DNA from 2 places in the Methylocystis echinoides genome. Region 1 is predicted to be linked to the other one. Evidence: riboswitches for the same ligand, from Rfam matches in the RefSeq annotation. Region 1 holds a riboswitch; the other holds the start of a gene.
The links. Region 1 has a riboswitch for fluoride ahead of RVU70_RS07990 (MFS transporter). Riboswitches for the same ligand answer to the same signal wherever they lie in the genome.
Positions count from the first base shown of each region.

Region 2: linked by a shared signal. The riboswitch ahead of RVU70_RS19540 (MFS transporter) and the one ahead of RVU70_RS07990 (MFS transporter) in region 1 are both predicted to bind fluoride.

Region 1 covers NZ_CP156084.1:1,649,784-1,659,854, reverse strand. Annotated here, with positions in the region: gene RVU70_RS08020 (glycosyltransferase family 1 protein) at 1-546, shown strand, start outside; gene RVU70_RS08015 (hypothetical protein) at 715-1,245, shown strand; gene RVU70_RS08010 (outer membrane beta-barrel protein) at 1,416-2,333, shown strand; gene RVU70_RS08005 (adenosine kinase) at 2,479-3,480, shown strand; gene RVU70_RS08000 (FKBP-type peptidyl-prolyl cis-trans isomerase) at 3,499-3,942, shown strand; gene RVU70_RS07995 (cation:proton antiporter) at 4,051-5,268, shown strand; gene RVU70_RS07990 (MFS transporter) at 5,315-6,904, opposite strand; fluoride riboswitch at 6,991-7,053, opposite strand; gene RVU70_RS07985 (CoA ester lyase) at 7,108-8,151, opposite strand; gene RVU70_RS07980 (ankyrin repeat domain-containing protein) at 8,337-8,798, shown strand; gene RVU70_RS07975 (hypothetical protein) at 8,795-9,070, opposite strand; gene RVU70_RS07970 (DUF983 domain-containing protein) at 9,257-9,634, shown strand; gene RVU70_RS07965 (RT0821/Lpp0805 family surface protein) at 9,631-10,071, opposite strand, start outside.
Region 2 covers NZ_CP156085.1:179,165-189,235, forward strand. Annotated here, with positions in the region: gene RVU70_RS19525 (cation:proton antiporter) at 1-267, opposite strand, end outside; gene RVU70_RS19530 (HlyD family efflux transporter periplasmic adaptor subunit) at 572-1,801, opposite strand; gene RVU70_RS19535 (efflux transporter outer membrane subunit) at 1,803-3,356, opposite strand; gene RVU70_RS19540 (MFS transporter) at 3,388-5,079, opposite strand; fluoride riboswitch at 5,063-5,125, opposite strand; gene RVU70_RS19545 (cupin domain-containing protein) at 5,236-5,781, shown strand; gene RVU70_RS19550 (DUF3489 domain-containing protein) at 6,286-6,462, shown strand; partial or broken gene RVU70_RS19555 (cbb3-type cytochrome c oxidase subunit I) at 6,459-6,734, shown strand; gene RVU70_RS19560 (AI-2E family transporter) at 7,035-8,072, shown strand; partial or broken gene RVU70_RS19565 (IS110 family transposase) at 9,059-9,813, shown strand.

The DNA.
Region 1 (10,071 bases):
TCCGGCGAGACGCCGGTGTTTCTGATGGTCGGCACGATCGAGCCGCGCAAGGGCCACCGGGTCGCGCTCAAAGCTTTCGAGGCGCTGTGGGCGCGGGGCGTCGAGGCGCGGCTCGTCATCGTCGGCCGGCGCGGATGGCTGGAGGAGGCGGTCGTCGCCGAGATTCTGGGCCACCCCGAGCGGGGCCGCCGGCTGTTCTGGTTCGACGACGTCGGCGACGGAGAGCTCTCCTACCTTTACGACCACAGCCGCGCGCTGATCCTGCCTTCCTATGCGGAGGGCTTCGGCCTGCCGATCGTGGAGGCGGCGCTGCGCGGACGCGCGGTCATCTGCAGCGACATCCCGGTGTTTCGCGAGGTGGGGCGCGACGGCGCGCTGTATTTTCGGGTCAACGACCCGATGGCGCTCGCGGCGGCGATCGAAGACTTTCTCTCCGGCGCGCGGCGGGCCGATCCGGCGCAGGCGCTCAGGGTTTCCTGGGCGGAAGCGGCCCGCAAAATCGTCGAGACCATCGCCCGCGACGACTGGCTGACGCGGCTCGCCTGAGCGGCGGCCTTCCCCGCAGCCGACAACGAGCCGTTTCCGCCCCGCGCCAAAGCATGTTAGAGAGGCGACAATCGGTCGCGCTTTCCGGGCGCTCTATCCCGGAGGCTGCGGCTTTTCGCTTGTTTTGCGGCCGCCGACGGCGGGCCGGCACCAGAGGACGCTCTCGAAATGGCGCTCAATATCCCGCTCGTAAAAGATCAGACGGCCCAGACGGTCTTCAAGATGCTCAATCTCGAGGCGTCGCAACTGTCGCTGCCGGAGTCGCAGCAACTCATGAAAGGGGCGCTCGCGGCCTATGTCGTGCTGCAGACGGGGGCGCAGTTTTTCTCGCACTCCCTTCTCGCCAGCATCTTCTACGGCGTCGCCACCGCGGCCGTTCTCTATGGCGCGACCTTCTATCTCCTGCGCTACCTCAAGCAGGAGGAAAAATTCGTCAAGACGCTCACCGCAATGGCGATCATGGGCGCCATCGCTGCGCTCGCCTACATCATCCTGCACGTCATCGTCGGCGTCGCCCTGCCGCCGCCGCTGCCGACCGATCGTCTGGCCCGCTTCCTGCTGTTTCCGATCATCGTCTGGATCGTGTTCATGTACGCCTTCCTGCTGCGCCATGTGTCGCTGCGGCCGATTCCGGCCTTCGTGACGGCGTCGCTCTATGTGCTGGCGATTGAGATCGTGCTCTCGGCGGTGAAGTTCTAAAGAACGAAATCACCCGATCGGACTTGAACTTAGCCGGCGTCCGAGAGCGGGCGTCGGCGACGAACGCTAACCATTTCAGCATGTTAAGCGCGCATTAAGCATAATCGCTCATTCTTCCTTCATCGCCGCGCCACGTGGCCGCGCGAGCCGGCGTCAGCAAGGAAGAGACCATGTTCCCCCAGTTTTTGCGCGCCCGCGCGACGCTCCTCGCCGCGCTCCTCAGCGTCTTCGCGCCCGAAAGCCAGGCCGCCGATCTCTTCGCCCTCCCCGAGGCGCCGGAGCTGCCGGAGGAGCCGGTCGAATGGGGCTCGAACTGGTATCTGCGCGGCGACGTCGGCATCCAGCAGGTTCATGTTCCCTCGCTTTCCGCCTATTTCGCGCCGCTCGCCAATCAGACCCTTGTCTCGGGCGGTCTCGGCGGCGGCTATCAATTCAACGACTGGCTGCGCGCCGACGTCACCATCGACCGCAGCGTCTTCCGCAAGGCCGCTGTGACCGGCCAATACTGGTGCCCCTATCAGATGGTTGGCCTCAACAATCTGGTGAGCGGAGCTGCCGTCGGCGTCCTTGCCAATCCAAACGACACCTGTTCGCAATACAGCCAGGCCACCCTCAGCCGCACGAGCGTTCTCGCCAACGCTTATCTGGACCTCGGCCATTTCTGGGGCTTCACGCCCTATGTCGGCGCCGGCGTCGGCATGACCTATGGCTCCGCCTCGTCGAGCGTGGGCTATTTCAGAAACGCCGACGGAGGTCTGTGGGGGCCGGACCTCACCCTCCCAGCGGGCTACCCTGCCGTTTGGCTCTACCCGAATGGCGGGTCCTACCCCATCCAGCTTCCCTTCAACCTGACGAACTGGAACACCTGGGAGACCAGAACCTCCTGGCAGTTCGCCTGGAACGTCATGGCCGGCGTGAGCTACGACGTCACCCAGAATTTCAAGGTCGACGTCGGCTACCGCTACCTCAACGCCGGGAAATATACGGGCCTTCCGGCCTATACGCCCCAGGGCGTCTATGTCCCCCCCATGACCAGGGACATCACGTCGCAGGAAGTGCGGGTGGGGTTCCGTGTGACGACGAACTGACGCCTGCAGCCCGGGAAGCGTTCGAGGAGGCGCGGCCAGCGGCGCCTCTGTTTATTTGTGGGGAGGGATGTTAGGAAGCCCGCGCTTCATTTTTTTGGCCGTTCGACCGATTGCGGCGCGGCTTCCAGCGCGGGTGTGTTTTCTCATGTCAGCTTCCCTCGACGTCCTCGGCATTGGCAACGCCATCGTCGACACGATTTCCCGCGCCGAGGACGACCTCCTTGTCTCCGCCGGGCTCATCAAGGGCTCCATGGCGCTCGTGGACGAGGCGCGCGCGGACCAGCTCTATGAACTGATGGGGCCGACGACGGTTATCTCCGGCGGCTCGGCGGCGAATACGATGGCGGGGATCGCCAGCCTCGGCGGGCGCGCCGGCTTTGTCGGCAAAGTCAAGGCGGACGCGGCGGGCCAGGAATTCACCCATGACATTCGCAAGGCGGGCGTCGCCTTCGACACGCCGCCGGCGACGGACGGCGCGGCCACGGCGCGCTGCCTGATCTTCGTGACGCCCGACGGCCAGCGCACCATGAACACCTTCCTCGGCGCCTGTCAGGCGCTGGGGCCCGACGACATCGACGAAAAGGCGGTCGCCGCGGCAAGCGTCCTCTACATGGAGGGCTATCTCTGGGATCCGCCGGGGGCCAAGGAAGCGTTTCTGCGCGCGGCGAAGGTCTCGCGCGCCAATGGGCGCAAGGTGGCGCTGACTCTTTCCGACTCATTCTGCGTCGGCCGCTATAGGGCCGAGTTTCTGTCGCTCGTCCGGGAGCGCGTGGTCGACATTCTCTTCGCCAATGAGAGCGAATTGCACGCGCTTTACGAAACCGCCGATTTCGACACGGCCGTCGCGGCGCTGGGCGCCGAACCGGGGCTGCTCGGCGTGGTGACGCGCTCCGAGAAAGGCTGCGTCGTCGCCAATGGCGACAGGCTCATCGCGGCGCCGGCCTATCCGGTCGATGAAGTCGTCGACACGACCGGCGCCGGCGATCTTTTCGCCGCAGGGTTCCTCACCGGCTACGCGAGGGGGCTGCCGCATCAGACGAGCGCCGCGCTCGGGGCGATGGCGGCGGCGGAAATCATCTCTCATGTCGGCGCGCGGCCGCAGAAAAATCTGCTGCAGCTCGCCCGCGACAACGGCATTTTCGCCTGAATGAACGGGAGGAAGAATATGCGCATGGTCAAAAAGACGTTCGCCGCCGCTCTTGTCGCCGCCGCCGCGGGCCTCGCCCTCGCGCCGACGGCGCTGCGCGCCGAGCCCGAAACGACGCTGACCGCGGACGGTCTGAAATATATCGACGTAAAGCCGGGCTCCGGCGCTTCGCCGAAAGTCGGCCAGACGGTCACCGTGCATTACACCGGCTGGCTCTATGTGAACGGCGCGAAGGGCAAGAAATTCGACAGTTCCCGCGACCGCGGCGAGCCCTTCGAATTCCCGCTCGGCATGGGCCAGGTCATCAAGGGCTGGGACGAAGGCGTCGAGACCATGAAAGTCGGCGGCAAGCGCACACTCATCATTCCCCCCGAGCTCGGCTATGGCGCCCGCGCCATGGGCAACGCCATCCCCGCCAACTCCTGGCTCATTTTCGACGTCGAACTGCTCGGCGTGAAGTAAGCGCCACGGCTGGTCGCGCGCCCTTCCCTCCCCCGCGCGGGAAGGGCCGGGGCGGGCGAAGGCCGCGGCGGACGACGTCCGCTAGACCCGGCAAGGAGCACACCCGCCATGACTTCGATCTGGGCGCAGGCGGCGTTTGTTTTCGGGCTCGCGCTCCTCGCGGGCCTGATCGCGCATCGCTTTCGCCTGTCGACGGCGCTCGTCGAGATTAGTGTCGGACTTTGCGCGCAGGCCCTTCTCGGCCTCATCGGCTATGAATGGATTTTCGCCGTTCAGGAGCCCTGGGTGAAGACGCTGGCGGGCGTCGGCGCGATTCTCCTGACCTTTCTCGCCGGCGCGGAGCTCGATCCGGACGTCTTCAGACGCAAATGGAAGGAGGCGGCCGCCATCGGCGGCGCGAGCTTCCTCGTCCCTTCCGTCGCCTGCTTCGCGGCGGCGCATTTTCTGCTCGGCTGGGACTCGTCGCCCGCTTTGCTCGCCGGGATCGCGCTCGCCGCCACGTCCGTCGCCGTCGTCTACACTGTGATGATGGAATATGGCTTCAACCGCACGGATTATGGCAAGACGATTCTCGCCGCCTGTTTCATCACCGATCTCGGCACGGTGGTGACGCTCGGCCTCGTCTTTGCGCCCTTCACCTGGAAGACGTTGCTGTTCGTCGCCGCTCTGGCGGGGGCCTTTATCTGTCTGCCGAAAATCACGCCCATCGCTTTCGCGCGATTCGGCGGCCGACCCTCCGAGTTCGAAGCAAAATTCCTGCTTTTCGCGCTGTTAGGCCTCGGGGCGCTGGCGACATGGGCGGGGAGCGAAGCGGTGCTGCCGGCCTATCTCATCGGCATGGCGCTCGCCGGCAGCGTCGGCCGCGACAGCGCCCTCATCCGACGCTTGCGGACCATCACGATCGGCCTGCTGACGCCTTTCTATTTCATTCGCGCCGGCTATTTCGTGTCGCTGCCCGCCGTGATCGCCGCGCCGGTCGGCGTGGTGATCTTTCTTGCCGTGGAGATCGGCGGCAAGGTCGCAAGCGTCTATCCGGTGGCGCGGCGCTTCGACGCGCCGCATAAGGATGCGATGTATACGACGCTGCTCATGGCGTCGGGCCTCACCTTCGGGACAATTTCGGCGCTGTTCGGGCTCTCCAACAACATCATCGACCAGGCGCAATATTCGACCCTCGTCGCCGCCATCATCGGCACCGCGGTCGTTCCCACGCTCATCGCCAACCGCTATTTCCTGCCCCGTCACCTGCTGCCGCGAGACGACGGCGCCGTGGCGCGGGAAGAACAGGTCGAGAAGGCGCTCGAGACCTCCGACGTGCGGTCGTGACGCGCGCGCGCGCGGCGCACGGCGAGAGGGAAAGCAGCGCCGCGATTCACGGCTGCTCCATCAACTCCTCGGCTTGGAGCTCGGTGAGGGTGGGCTTTTTCGCAGGCTTGTCGAGATGCGCGGGCCGCGCGAGCCAGATGATGGCGGCAAGGCAGACGAAAATGAAGGCGCCGAAATAGAAGGCGTCATCGAGGGCGAGCAGCAGCGACTGCTGCCGCATCAACCGCGAAACCTGCAGCCGCGACACCGCTTCGCTCATGCCGAGATCCTGCAGCTTGCTCATGAGCGCGCCCAGAACGTCGAGCGACGGGAAACGGCGGCCGCCCAACTGATCCGCCATGCCCAGCTGATGAAAGGGCGCGCGACGAAATTGCACGACGGCCTGCGAGGTGATGCCATAGGCGCCGAAAGCCGTGCGCAGCATGGCGAGCTCCTCCGCCGCGCGAATGAGCTTTTTGCCGGGGAGCCCCTGCACGGCGATCGCGGCGGGCGGCGCGAAGAAGGTGGCGAGGAAAAAGCCGAAGAACAGCATCGGCGCCGTGATCTGGTCGAAGGAGGCGACCTTGTCATATTCGCCGAGCCAGGTCAGCGTCACCGCGAAGCCGATGAAATTGAGGCTCGCGAGATAGCGCAGCTCGATGTGCTTCGTGAGCAGGTGCACGACCGAGACGACGGGCGCGGCGAAGACGGCCATGGTGAGATAGACGAGGCCGGCCAGCGAGGAGGTATAGCCGAGCAGCGTCTGCAATTGCCCGACGAAGACCGACAATGTGCCCTGAATGACGAGAAAGCCGGCGACTGAGCAGAAGGTCGCGACCGCGTAATTGCGGTGGCGAAACAGCCTGACGTCGAGCGCCGGATTGCGCTCGCCGAGCTCCCACAGAATGAAGGCCGGAAAGGCGACGACCACGACGACCATGACCGCGCCGAGAACGGCCGAGCCGAACCAGTCGAAGTCGTTGCCCTGATTGAGAATGGTCTGCACGCCGACGAGGGTGACGGCGATCAGCGCAAAGCCGACCGCGTCGAAGCGCACGATTCTGCGCTTGACAGGGCGGCCGTAGAACAGCGCGAAAACCAGACCGGCGATGGGCAAGCCCAGAATGATGTTCGAGTAAAACAGCATCCGCCAGTCGACATACTCCGCCCAGAAACCGCCCATGAAGACGCCCAGCGTGAAGGGCGCCATGCTGAGCACGCCCCACCAGGCGACCCCGTAAACGCGATATTTCTCGGGAAGCTCGGTCAAGACGAGCGTCTGCCCGAGCGGCAGGATGATCCCGCCCGCCAGCCCGAGCAGGAAGCGCATCGGCACGAAGAACCAGATGGTTTCGCTCGTGGCGCAGGCGAAGGAAAAGACCGCATAGGCGACGAAGGCCCAGCAGTAGACCCGGTAGTCGCCATAGCGCCCCGCGAGCCAGCGCGCGAGCGGCAGGCCCAGGACGACGCCCATCATGTGGTCGGTGGTGCCCCAGGTGCCGAAGCTCGGATTGACGCCCTGCAGGCTCCCGGCCGCATAGGGCACGAGCACCGTGTAACCCGGCACATTCGAAAGGGCGATGACGTTGCCGACGGCGACGGCGACGTTGAACAGCAGGAAGCGCCAGCCCGTGAGCTTCTCGTCGACGGTAAGCATCAGGGGCCCCTCCGGCGCCCGGCGGCGGAGAGGCGGATCGTATTTGCGTTGATTGGGTTTTGCACGACAGACTCCGACTGGCGGCTGGCCAAACAGGAGTCATCGGCCCCGAGGGCGGTTACAAGGCGAACCCCATCGCCTGCCGCGAGTTTAGCGCCGCAAGGCGGGGGCCTGTCAACCGGCGCCTCGGCGCTCAGCCGAAATTACAAGCCGTAGATCTTGGCGAAATCGGCGTCCTTGGCGGCGACCTGCTTGGCGAGGTCGACGACGACCTTGCACTGCTTCCAGGTGGCGTCGTCCTGCATGCGGCCGTCGATCATCACCGCGCCGGTGCCGTCGGGCATGGCGTCGAGCACGCGCTTGGCGAAAGCGACTTCCTTCGGATCGGGCGAGAAGACGCGCTTGGCGATGTCGATCTGCGTCGGATGCAGCGACCAGGCGCCCGCGCAGCCGAGCAGGAAGGCGTTGCGGAACTGGGCCTCGCAGGCCGGCGCGTCGGAGAAATCGCCGAAGGGGCCGTAGAAGGCCTTGATGCCGGCGGAGGCGCAGGCGTCGACCATTTTGGCGATGGTGTAGTGCCACAGATCCTGCTGGAAGCTCGCCCGCAGGCCCGCGCCCGGATCGGCGTCGGCGATCACCTTATATTCCGGGTGGCCGCCGCCGACGCGCGTGGTCTTCATGGCGCGCGAGGCCGCGAGATCGGCCGGGCCGAGGCTGATGCCATGCATGCGCGGCGAGGCCGCGGCGATGGCGTCGACGTTCTTCACGCCCTCCGCCGTCTCCAGAATGGCGTGGATCAGAATGGGCTTCTGGACGCTGTTTCTCGCTTCGAGCTGGGCCAGAAGCTGGTCGAGATAGGCGATGTCCCAGGGACCTTCGACCTTGGGGAGCATGACGACGTCGAGCTTGTCGCCGACGGCGCCGACGATCTCGATCATGTCGTCGAGCGCCCAGGGGCTGTTCAAGGCGTTCATGCGGGTCCACAGGCCCGTGGAGCCGAAATCCGTGGACTTGGCCATGTCGATGAAGCCGGCGCGCGCGGCTTCCTTGGCGTCGGCGGGGATGGCGTCCTCGAGATTGCCGAGCACCACGTCGACCTGCTTGGCGATGTCCGGAACCTTCGCCCGCATTTTCTCGACATGCGGCGGCACGAAATGGATCATCCGCTCGACCTTGACCGGAAGCTCGCGATAGGGCGACGGCGCGCCAATGGCCAGCGGACGATAGAACTGATTGGGCAGTTTCATGCGGGAGAGCTCCGGATCGCGCGTTCCTTGGGGGACGAAAAACGGCCGACGGGCCATGAGGACGCGTTTCAAATGACGCGTCGAGCTAGCGCAGACCGGCCCGAATGGCAATGGCGGGGGCGACTGGCCCCGACTTCGCATCTCTCGAGCCGATCCGGCCAACCAGACAAGACGAAAGCGACATCATGCCGAGCGACGCGCTGCGCGACTTTCTCACCGAACACGGCTTCGGGCCGGACGAGGTCAATGGCCGCAACGGCGACGGCGCGACGCCGCTGATGGTCGCGGCGCGGCGCGCGACGGCGGCGCTGGCGCAGGAGCTCCTCGACGCGGGCGCCGATCTCGACGCCGAGAACGCAGACGGCAATCAGGCGCTGTGGCTCGCCTGCGTCACCGAAAACATCGAGACCATCGAGCTGCTCATCGCCGCCGGGATCGACGTGCAGCATGTCAACGCCACGGGCGCGACGCCGCTGATGTTCGCCGCCTCTTCGGGCCGGGCGCGCGCGGTCGCGCGGCTCTTGGCGGCGGGGGCCGACCCGCTGTTCGAGACCGGGCTCGGCCTGACCGCCCTCGACATGGCGTCGACCTTCGAATGCCTCAGCCTGATGCGCGCAGCGGCCAAGCGCCCGGCCGCGGGGGGCTAGGGGCAAGCGGTCTTCACGATGATTCCGTCGCGATGCAGGTAATATTCGACGCAGCTGCGGTCGTTGACCAGCACCGGCCGCTTGCCGATTTCGGCGGCCTTGAGAAAGTCGAGGACGGTCGTATGCCCCTTGCCGTCCCAGTCCATCTCCTCCCAGCCATAGCCCGCCCGCCAGGCGGCGAAGGCGCGCACCGACAGGAAAAAGACCGGGATGACGAGCAGCGCGAGAAGACTGGTCACAATGAGGCGGCGCTTGCCGAAGGGCTCGGACATGTCTGGCTCCAAATGGCTTTAGATGAAAGGTTACCCCGCGCGGCGTGAATGAGAAACCTTATCGGACGCTTTAGCGGCTCGGTCGCGGGGGCGCCCCGTTTTGGGAGCCGGGAGAAGAAAAGGCGCACAAAACGGGGTCGAATCGGGCCCCCTTGATTCGCGCCCGCCGAAGGTGAACAAAGCCTTATGACCGAGAAAGACCTTTCCCCGCGCGCCGCAGCCTCGGCGCCCCTGACGCTGTGGCGCGGCGCGTCGATGAAATGCCCCCGCTGCGGCGAAGGGCGCATTTTTCAAGGCTACCTGAAACGTCGGGACCGCTGCGCGCATTGCGGCGAGACCTTCGAGGGATTGGACGCCGACGACGGCCCGGCGTGGCTCACCATCGGCCTCGTCGCCCATATCGTCGTGCCGTTGCTCATCGTCCTCGAGCGCGGCGAACTCATGCCCTATTGGCAGGAGGCGGCGATTCTCGTGGTCGTGACGATCGTCGCCACGCTGCTCTTTCTGCCGATCTCAAAGGGGTTTTTCGTCGCGGCGCTGTGGCTGATCGACCGCAAGAATTAGATTTTCCGGAGCTTGGCCTCGGTCAGCGCCCAGTCGGCCGACTTCTCTCGGCAGGCGGCGCCTTGCAATTTCTCGTCGGTCTCGCCCGCTTCTATGTCGGCGACAAAGGCGCGGCAGATTTTGCCGTCGAGCGGATAGGCCTGTCCAAGCGGCGTGAAGGAGCCCTTGGCGCCAGTCTGCGGATTGTCCCAATGAACGCTCGCCCCGGAGCCTTGCGGATCGAGCGCGGTGCTCATCGCCGCCATGGCGCGGCGCAGGTCTTCGGCGTCGAGATGGCGGGAGAGCTTCGGCGCAGGCTTGGCGATGGAGCCGGTCGCGTCGTCGGGCGCGCCCCGCCACAGCGCTGAATTGGGAGAAGACGCCATCGGAATGGCGATCGAGCACCCAGAGGCGGCGCAGGCGAGCATGATGGCGCCAACGGCCCCGAAGCGCGGGAA
Region 2 (10,071 bases), on a different replicon from region 1:
CCGCCACTTCATCGTGAAGACATCCGGGTCCAGTTCCGCCCCGGCGAGGAACGTCAGGAATATCGCCCCGATCCCAGCGAAAGCCTTCACCCAGGGCTCTTGCACGCCGAAGACCGAATATTCGCCGAATGTCGCCAGCAATGAGCCGGCGATCATTCCGACGATGATCTCCACCAACGCGGTTGAGAGCCGGTATCTATGCGCGATCACGCTGGCGATAAGCGCCAGCGCGAATACAAATGCGACTTGTCCCCAAATTCCCGCCATATCCCTTCCTCCCTAGGTTATCCTTCGCGACGCCGCAGTTATTCGCCGAGCAACATTCCCGGCAATGACAAGCAGAAATTCGATGAGAGTGCGAAACGCTTTCGCGTCGATACGATTGACGATCTTCTTGCCGAGATACGACCCGCAGAGGAGCCCCATCGCAGAATTAGAGAAGACGATGATCCAAGAAAATGGTTATGCAGGAAGTGCACCGCCGCTTTTGCCCAATTTCTGGTCGCTACTGTCATTTCGGAACCCTTCCAGTAACTCTCACAAAGTTTGCCGCGGCCATGGCGGTCAGCCTTCAACGAACGCTCATTTCACGCCCTGCCGCACAGCTTTGATCCGTGTCCCCAGGGGCCCGGACGAGGTTTTTCTTGATGATATCATCGGCGCGAGTCTTTGCGTCCGCGAGGTCCTTGTCAAAAACGGTGGTCGAATATTCGCCGGTCGATGTTTTCACCACAGATCCGTTCATCGGCTTCGCTTCGGCGCTCACATTAATGGATGTAACCGTCGAGAGACCCGGTCGTAGCGGTGTTTTCTTAAGTTCCTCCGGGTCAATGGCGATACGCACCGGCACGCGCTGTACGATGCGGATGAAATTGCCGGTGGCGTTATCGGGCGGCAGTGTGGCGAAGACGCTGCCAGAGCCTGGCACGAGACCTTCGACGGCTCCGTGGAAGGTCGCGCTTGATCCATAGAGATCGACTTTGATGATCGCGGGCTGGCCGGGGCGAACCCGCTCCATGCGGTTTTCCCAGAGATTGGCCTCAACCCAGAGGTGGTCGAGGGGCACAATATTCATGATCTGGTCACCAGGCCGCACCCGCTGTCCGACCTGCACGCGCCGCTTGGCGACATAACCCGTGGCTGGCGCGCGAATGCTCTGGCGCAGGAACTCGATATAGGCGTCGTTGAAGCGCGCCTTGGCGAATTCAATATCCGGGTGTGTTGTTGGCGTCACGCCGCCGAGCCGCGACTCCATCGCTTGATATTCTGCGCGAGCTTCGCGTAGATCGGCTTCCTGCGCGGCGAGAGTATCCTGGGTATTCTGTAAGACCTGGCCGGAGGCTGCGCCGCTCGTCGCCGCCTGCTTGTAGCGTGCAAGATCATGGACCGTTCGTTCGCGAACCGCGGCGCGGGCCGTTATCTTCTGGCAGATCTGCCGGCGGTTAGCGAACAACGCTCCAACGTTACGCACCGCGCGCGCAAGTTCGGCTTCAGCCTGGCCGAGCGCGGCGCGAGCGCGTTGTTCGTCGAGCTGGATCAGTACGTCGCCATTCTTCACGAGCTGCGTTTCTTCGGCCAGGACCTTGGCGACGACGCCGGTCGCATCGGCCTGCACCGGAATGATATTGCCGCTCACAAACGCATTGTCGGTCGTCACCCAGTCGCGATCATAGGTCAGATAGCGGAAGGCGGCCGCCAACACGCCAACGACCACGCCAACCGCCAAAGCCTTGAGCAGGAAATTGCGGCGCGCGCGTATGCTTTTGCGGGAGCGCGGGGCACCCGTCTGTTCCACGGTCAAGTCAGCCTCCTCCCAGCGATTGCACGACGTCGACCACCGGCGTGATCGGATCGGTCTCTGGCGCCGGCCTCGGCTCATAGGCTTGCGGGCCGGCGTCATAGCCGCCACCGAGAGCCTGCATGAGATCCACCGTCGCGATGAGTCGGTCGCCTTCCATGCCGCGCTGGATAAAGACAGCGTCAAGCGTGTCGGCGTATAGCTGCACAAATTCCCGCCGGTCCTGCAGGCCGCCCTGGAGTCGGATGCGGGCAAGCTGGACCGCGGCGCGGCGCGCCTTGATGAAGCGTCCTTGCGACTCGTACTCGGCCTTGGCCCTCTTCAGGGTGGCGAGCGCATCTGCGACCTGCTGCGCGGCGGTGAGCAGCGTCTCATTGTAGGTATCGACCGCCTGGTCGTAATCGGCGCGCTGGGTTTCGAGATTGCCGGTGAGCTTGCCACCCTGAAAGATCGGCAGATGCAACCCCGGCGTGACGCTGTAGACCATGGCGCCGGGGTTGAAGAGGTAGCCGCCGAGCTTGGCGAATTGGGTGGAGGTGACGGAAGCTTCGAGCCCCGCCGAGACCGAGAGGTCAATCGAGGGTAGAAACAAGGCCTTTGCGGCATGAATGCGGTCCGCCCAGGCCTCGGCACGACGGAGCGCCGCCATAAGGTCCGGGCGGTGAGCGAGCAATTCGATTGGGAGTTCCCTCGGCAGAGCGGGCTGTGCGGGCGAGACGGTCTGCCGGCGGACGAAGAGACCGCGCGCCACGTCGGGCCCCTCCCCCATGAGGCGCGCCAGCGCGTTTTCCTGTATCTCGATCGCCGCCGTCAGCGAGGCCTCGCGGCGAACGGCCGACTCTTCATTGCTCCGGGCAATCTGGACAACGTCGAGGATTTCGATGCCCGTTTGGTAGCGCGTTTCAGCGAGCTGGCGGAGTTCACGGCGCATGCCGGTCAGCTCTTTGGCAAGTTTGAGCTGTTCGCCCAGAATATAGCCGCGAAGATAGGCGCGCGCGACGCTCGTTGTCAGCAGTAAGCGAGTTTGTTCAAGCTCTCCCGCCTGCGCCAGCGCGTCGCCGATGGCGGCGTCGAGCAAGGCGCGGTTCTTGCCCCAAAAGTCCAGTTCCCATTTGGCGGAAATCGGGTTGAGGAAGGCGGCAGATTTATGTTTTCCTCCCTGCAGCGGATTGAGCCCGGCGGCGACGCCGCGCTCGGCGTAACGATACTGTTTGTAGGAGAGATCGGCCTCGACATAGGGCGTCAGGCGCGAGCCTGCGATGTCGACGGCCGCCTCGGCGTCTTTCAGGGTGTCGGCGGCCTTCCTCAAGCCCTGATTGTCCAGCAGCGCCTTTTCCATGACGCCGTCGAGGTCGGCGCAGCGGAAGGATTTCCACCATTGTTGACTTGGCCAACCGTTTTCCGCGCTGACGCTCTTCACACCGGAAGCCGCGATTGTTCGCCTCATTGGCGGCGGCTCCATGAATTCCGCGCGTTGCTCCTGCGCTGTGGGCATGCAGCCCCCCAACGACGCGACCGCCGCTGCGACAGGGATGGATCTCTGCAAGCGGCGGATCACGCGTGGAGTTCCGTTGAATTCAGCCAAAGCATCAGGGCTCTTCCATGAGTTCTTCAGCGCGGAGGAGCTTCAAGCTTGGCTTCGGCGCGGGCTTCTTGGGCTTTGCCAACCAAACAAAAATCGCAAGGCCAAAGAAGGCGAGCGCCCCTGTGAGGAAAGCGTCGTTGAGTCCCATCAGCAGCGCTTGCTGGCGAATGAGGCGAGAAACCTGCGCCCGCGCGACGGATTCGCTCATGCCCAGCCCTTGCAGCTTGTCCAAAAGCTGCGGGAGAAGGTCGAGCGAGGGGAAACGCCGACCGCCAAGTTGGTCGGCGAGGTCCAGTTGGTGGAAGGGCGTTCGGCGGAACTGCATGACCCCTTGCAGAGTGATGCCATAGGCGCCGGCGGCTGTGCGCAACATCGCAAGCTCCTCTGCGGCGCGGATCAGCTGCGAGCCCGCAAGACCTTGGACGGCGATGGCGGCGGGAGGCGCGAAAAACGTCGCCAGGAAGAAGCCGAAGAAAGTCATCGGCACAGTGATCTGGTCGAACGACGCGGGCTTATCGAACAGGCCCAGCCAGGTCATGGTCACCGAGAAGCCGAGAAAATTCAGGCTGGCGAAAAGGCGCAAATCAATGTGCCGGACGAGCAGGTGCACGACCGCGACGAGAGGCACAGCGAGCAGGGCCATGGTAAGATAGACAACACCTGCGCCTGACGAGGTGTAGCCCAGCAGTAACTGAAGCTGTCCGACAAAGACCGACAGCATGCCCTGAATGAAGAGGAAGCCGACGACGGAGCAAAAAGTCGCGACGGCGTAGTTGCGATGAGCGAAGAGGCGAATGTCCAGAACCGGGCGCCGCTCACCCAGCTCCCAGATGATGAATGTCGGGAGAGCGATGACGACGGCGATCAGGACGATTGTCAGAAAAGTTGACCCGAGCCAGTCGAAGTCATTGCCCTGATTGAATATTGTCTGAATCCCGACCAGGGTGAAGGCGATCAACAACACGCCGACGGTGTCGAAACGCGTGATGCGCCGGCTGTAAGGGCGGCCATAAAGCAGAGCGCCAATAACTCCGGCAATGAGCAAGCCAAAGACCACATTTGAATAAAAAAGCATCCGCCAGTTGAAATACTCCGCCCAGAAGCCGCCCATGAAGACGCCAAGGGTAAAAGGCGCCATGCTGAGCACGCCCCACCAGGCGACCCCGTAGGTGCGGAATTTCTCGGGGAGTTCATTTAGGACGAGGCCCTGGCCGATGGGGAGAAGCACCCCGCCTGCAAGCCCCAACAGGAAGCGCGCCGGCACGAAGAACCAAATGGTTTCGCTCCAGGCGCAAGCGAGGGAAAAAACCGCATAGGCGATAAATGCAGCGACATAAACCCGGTAGTCTCCGTACCGTGCCGACAGCCAGCGGGCGAAGGGCAGGCCGAGCACGATCCCCATCATGTGGTCGGTCGTCGCCCACGTGCCAAAACTGGGCGTGACGCCCTGGAGGCTGCCGGCCGCGTAGGGGGCGAGCACCGTGTAGCCGGGGACATTTGAGAGGGCGATGATGTTGCCGCCAGCGATCGCCACATTGAAAAGGACAAACCGCCAACCGGTTAGCCGGTCTTCCTCAACGGCTGTCATGTTCCCGCCCAATCCGAGCGAGAGCAGTGCCATTTCAGGCGTAATCGGAGGGGAAACAGGGGCTTGTTCAAAGCGGACTCCTAGCGTGCATGCGCAAGCAGGAGTCATCAGCCCCAAGGGCGGTTACAAGGCGAACTCCATCGCCTTCACCGATTTATAAGCCGCAGGGAAGTATTCTTGTCAACATCCGTTAGGTCGGCGTCAGTTGCGGTTTGGATGCTCGTCAGCTCAGGCAAACGGCGCTCCGACGGCGTAGACGACCGCATGCGCAAGCCGGCTCTAGAAATAAAGTGCGACGCCCGAGCTCTTGCTGCTGCCGGGCGGGTCGGCGCATCGACTATTGCCGCGCCGTCGGCCGTGTTGGAAGCGATCTTAAGCGACACCAACCGAAATGGAACGCCAAAGGACGAGCCGGGGGCGACGGAGCTGATCTGCGGCGCCTTCGTCATGCGAGCGCCTCCGCTCAACCCGCAGTTGGGCGCCCTGCCGCCCGCGTTCAAAGTCCAGGCGGGAGGGGCCGGGGCCAAGCCCGGCGCTCGCCGGCGCCGCGCGGCGATGCTGGCGGCGGAGTGCGGGCGGCGTTCCCGCAATGGCTTTACCGCTCAGCGGCTTTTGGAAGTGCTCTGCGCCGAGGCGATTCGTTCATTTCAGCAAAGCCAGCGCGCGCGAGACGCCGGCTGGTTTCGAGGGCTGGCGGACCCAAAGATATCAGAGGCGGTGCGGCACGTGCACGCCGATCCCGGCGCAGAGTGGAGCGTGGAGGCGCTGGCGGCGCGGGTTGCGTTGTCTCCCTCCCGCTTCGCCGAATAACGCGCCACTCCAACACTCCGGCTCCCGCCCGCTCCGATCGCGGGCTTCAGCCTGTAGAAGGTGGCGATCCTCGCCATCTCCGGCTGAAGGAGCCCACAATGACCCAGCTTTCCAATACCCAGCTGATCATCCTCTCGAAAGCAGCTGAACATCCCGAGCGCATCGCACTGCCGCTGCCCGCGCGCCTCAAGGGCGGCGCCGTAAAGATCGTCGTCGGCAGCCTCATCAAGAGGGGGCCGCTCGAAGAGATCGACGCCAAGGTTTGCGCCAGCGAAACCGCCTGGCGCGAAACCGGCAATGGGCACGGCGTCACGCTGGCGATCACCGACGCGGGGCTCGCCGCGATCGGCTTGGAATCCCAGACGGCGAAGAAGCCGAAGATCGCCCAAGGGCGCGAAGAAGGCGAAGACAGCTACGAGCGCCGCGCCGTCCCCCAAAGCCACGCCCAAAGCGCCCCGTGTCCCCACGGAACGGACGCCGCGCGAAGGCACGAAACAGGCGACCATGATCGCCATACTCCAGCGCAAGACTGGTGCGACCATCGCCGAGATCGCCGAGGCGACCGGCTGGCAGCAGCACACAGTCCGAGGCGCCTTCGCTGGGGCTCTGAAGAAAAAGCTCGGGCTCACCATCGTCTCGGAGAAAGTCGACGGGCGCGGGCGGGTCTACAAAATTTGGTAGGTAAATTGCCGATCTTCGCCTGGTCCATGCTCGTCTTCGCGGGCATGATCGTCTTTCCGGCCGTCATTCTCGCGACGCTGCTGCTTGAAATCGAACGCGCTTTCGGCTGGCCCTTCTTTACCGCGGCGCGCGGCGGCGATCCGCTGCTGTGGCAACATCTCTTCTGGTTTTTCGGTCATCCGGAGGTCTACATCATCTTCCTGCCGGCGGCGGGGCTCGTTTCCATGATCGCCCCGACTATGGCGCAGCGGCCGCTTCTCGCCTACAGGCTCACGGACGAGGTCTACCGTGCGATTGCGCCGGCGCTGACCGCTGCTGGCGTAGACATGCCATTTCCAACTTACCAGATTCTTTTCCACGATCAGACGGAGGAAGCGGACGGAGACCGGAAGCTGCAACGCGAGGGCTGGCCGCCGTCCGTTGGGAGCCCAATGTCGTCTCAGCGCAAGCGCGCGAAGGCCCCGCCCTCCGAAAATGGGCCCCAGGCGCGACAGTGGGCGCCGTGATCATATGCTGCAGGCGACGACGGAGAAGACAGGATGGTTGATTCGCATCAGGCCGCGCAGACGCGGTTGCTGGCGATTATCGCGTTCCTGCTCGTCGGCTTCGCACTTCGCCAGACCTATGCCGTCACAATGCCGCTCGCCGCCGCGGCTGTTGTGATCGCCGCAGTATGGCCGGTAAAACCATGGCTCGAACGATACTTCCCACCAACGCTCAGCAACCTCGGAACGGTTCTTGTCCTGTTCGCCGTCCTCGCCGCCTTCGCTGGCGCGATTTCCTTTTCTGTGGCTCGAGTCGCGCAGGCGTTCACGGAAAACTCCGACAAGCTCCAACAGCTTTACCAAAGCCTTTCGGACTGGGTCCGAAGCTGGGGCGGCTCGATCGGCAGCGCCGGAAATTTCAGCCGTGTGATAGGCATGGCGGAAAAGGCGCTTGGGAGCGCCTATAACATAATCGTCTATATCGGCATCATCGGGATATTGGTGGTCTTCGGTCTTCCCGAGGTTGGAAGGATTCGTCACAAGATCGATCGGCAGACCGATGGGAAACGGAGTCGCGAGCTTGTCGACGCCGCTGAACTGATTGCCGTGAAGGTTCGCCAGTATCTCTGGGTCACAACGATCACAAGCGCAATTACGGGGGCCGCGACTCTGGTCCTGTCCCTCGTGCTGGGGCTCGATCTTGCTCTCGTGTGGGCGCTTCTCAACTTCCTGCTCAATTACATCCCGATCGTGGGAAATTTTGTCGGAATCGTCCCGCCAACGCTCTATGCGGTGATCCAGTTCGGCGGCTGGGCGATGCCAGCGGTCGTGTTTGGGGGATTTTCGCTCGTCCAGATCGTCATCAGCAATTTCGTCGCGCCAACCCTTCAGGGAAAGAGTCTCTCCCTGACGCCCATGGCCGTAATATTGGCGCTCTCGGTATGGAGCTGGATATGGGGCGTCGCCGGGGCGCTGATCGCGGTGCCCCTGACATCGGCGGCGGTCGTTCTTTGCAACCACTTTCCAAGCGTCCAGTGGATCGCGGCCCTCCTGGAGGACAAGGACGACCAGAGCCCTGATGCGCGACACGATACGCAGCAAACTGGCAGTCGTCTTCCCGATTAGGTCAATCTTGCATCGACGAACATGCTTCGACGTTCTCAACGGCTTCTCACGTTGGTCTCGAGCGGGTCGAGATGGCGCGGACTCCCCAGTGTGAGGGCTTCGAGGAAGCGGTCGACGCGCGCGGCTTCTTGCCGATAGACTCTCACAGGCCCTCCATCAGCGAGGAAGACTCTCGACCACCTTCCTTGGGAGCTCGGGCTTCTTCAATATGCTTGTAAGCGGATCGCGAGCCAGAACATCGGCAGGCAGCGCAACCCCCGTGTTGACGATCAAGGAAGACGGTCAAGGCCGCCCGCAAGTCAGGCGAAGGGATCGATCCTCGACTTTTTTCCAGACTATCTCGACCGGGCAGCGTGGAGAGCGCTCCATAATCCGAGGCGTTTATCACAAGATCATGTAAAATAAGGCAAAGGCTCCTGATGGAGATGGGACCGGAGATGAGGGGTTCGCCAATATGGTGACATGCGCCGAATCCCTGATATGCGGCTTCAGAACGGCACCAATCAGACGGTCGATCGTCGTAGTTTCATCGGCTTTTCTCGGCTTCATTCAAGTCCTGTTTCGCCTTTTGTCACTGCAAGCATAGTGGACCGGATTCGCGCCTGAACGGGGTTTGCCTCACTTTTCGTGCCTTTTCCGGTTGGATCGCCCTGGAGATGGGCATTGCTTGGCGGACGGTCAAGAAGTGGGTGCACGCGCACGATATGCCGGAACCCCCGAGCGCGCGCCAACGCCAACATTGCCTCGCAATTTTCGGGGGCTATCTCACAAAGCGTTGGGGAGCGGATACAGGGTTGTTAGACAACTCTTCGCCGGAAATTCGGCAACGTGGCTATTCGGAGCAGCCGTCCCAATATGGAGCGCCTCTTAGATCCCGTAATGGGCCGGGCCTCGCGGGCTAGCCAGATTGGGTGGCTGTACCTCAGTATGATGGTGTTTGGAACGGAGTCCGAGCGATAGGCTCCAAGCATCCATGAGAAACAGTCGTGGAATATTTTGCCGGAGTCGACGTGTCTTTGAAAGAGAGCAGCGTGTGCGTGGTGGATACGGCTGACGAAGTCGTTCGTGAGGTCAAGGTCGCCAGTGAACCCGAGGCGCTTGTTCGGCATTTTGACGAGTTGGGCTTGCCTGTCAGCCGCATCGGGTTCGGAGCTGGGCCGTTATCGCAATGGTTGCATGCCGGTCTTATGGCAGCCGGACGCGATTCGGAGTTGTTGGAAACGCGACACGTGAAAGCGGCGCTCTCCGCCATGACGGTGAAGACCGACCGGAAGATGCGCGGGGCATCGCTCAGCTTCTGCGAATTGAATGGTACCGTCCGGTTCACGTAAAATTAGCACCTTGTAAGGATACCCGCGCCCTTCTCGCTGGACGTAAGCTCTTGCAAGGCAAGCTTCTCGATGTCGAACTCAGCATTCGCGGCATCCTACGAGGCCACGGGCTCAAGGTCGGCGAAGTCAGTCGAGGACGGTTTGAGGCACGCATCCGGGAACTGACGGCCGGCCACGCCATCTTGGAGACGGTCATTGGCGCGATGCTGGCTGCGCGGATGGCGTTGTGGAACGAGTTCACCAGGCTCCATCGCGAGATGCTGAAGATCGCGCGCGCCGACAGGGTTTGCCGGAGATTGATGAGCACACCAGGCGTCGGCGCCCTAGTTGCGCTGACCTATCGCTCGGCGGTGGATGATCCGTCGCGGTTTGCAAAGTCCGGCACGATAGGCGCCTATTTCGGGCTGACGCTGTGGCGGCGCTCTTGCTGACCACGGACAGAAGCATGATCCTGGCGACGAGATCAGAGGGACTTGACGAAAAACGGCCCATTAGAAAAGCATTACAATTGCGATCTGTGAGAATTCTGCCTCCTTGGCTCACATGATGCGCTGAGAGGGTCAGGTCATGGGATGTCGGGAGCCTCGATCGTGACGACCCTCGAGTTATGGGCGCAGCAGTTTGCTCGAACGTTGAGCCGAGATCTCGAGGCAGTCAGAAATACCAAC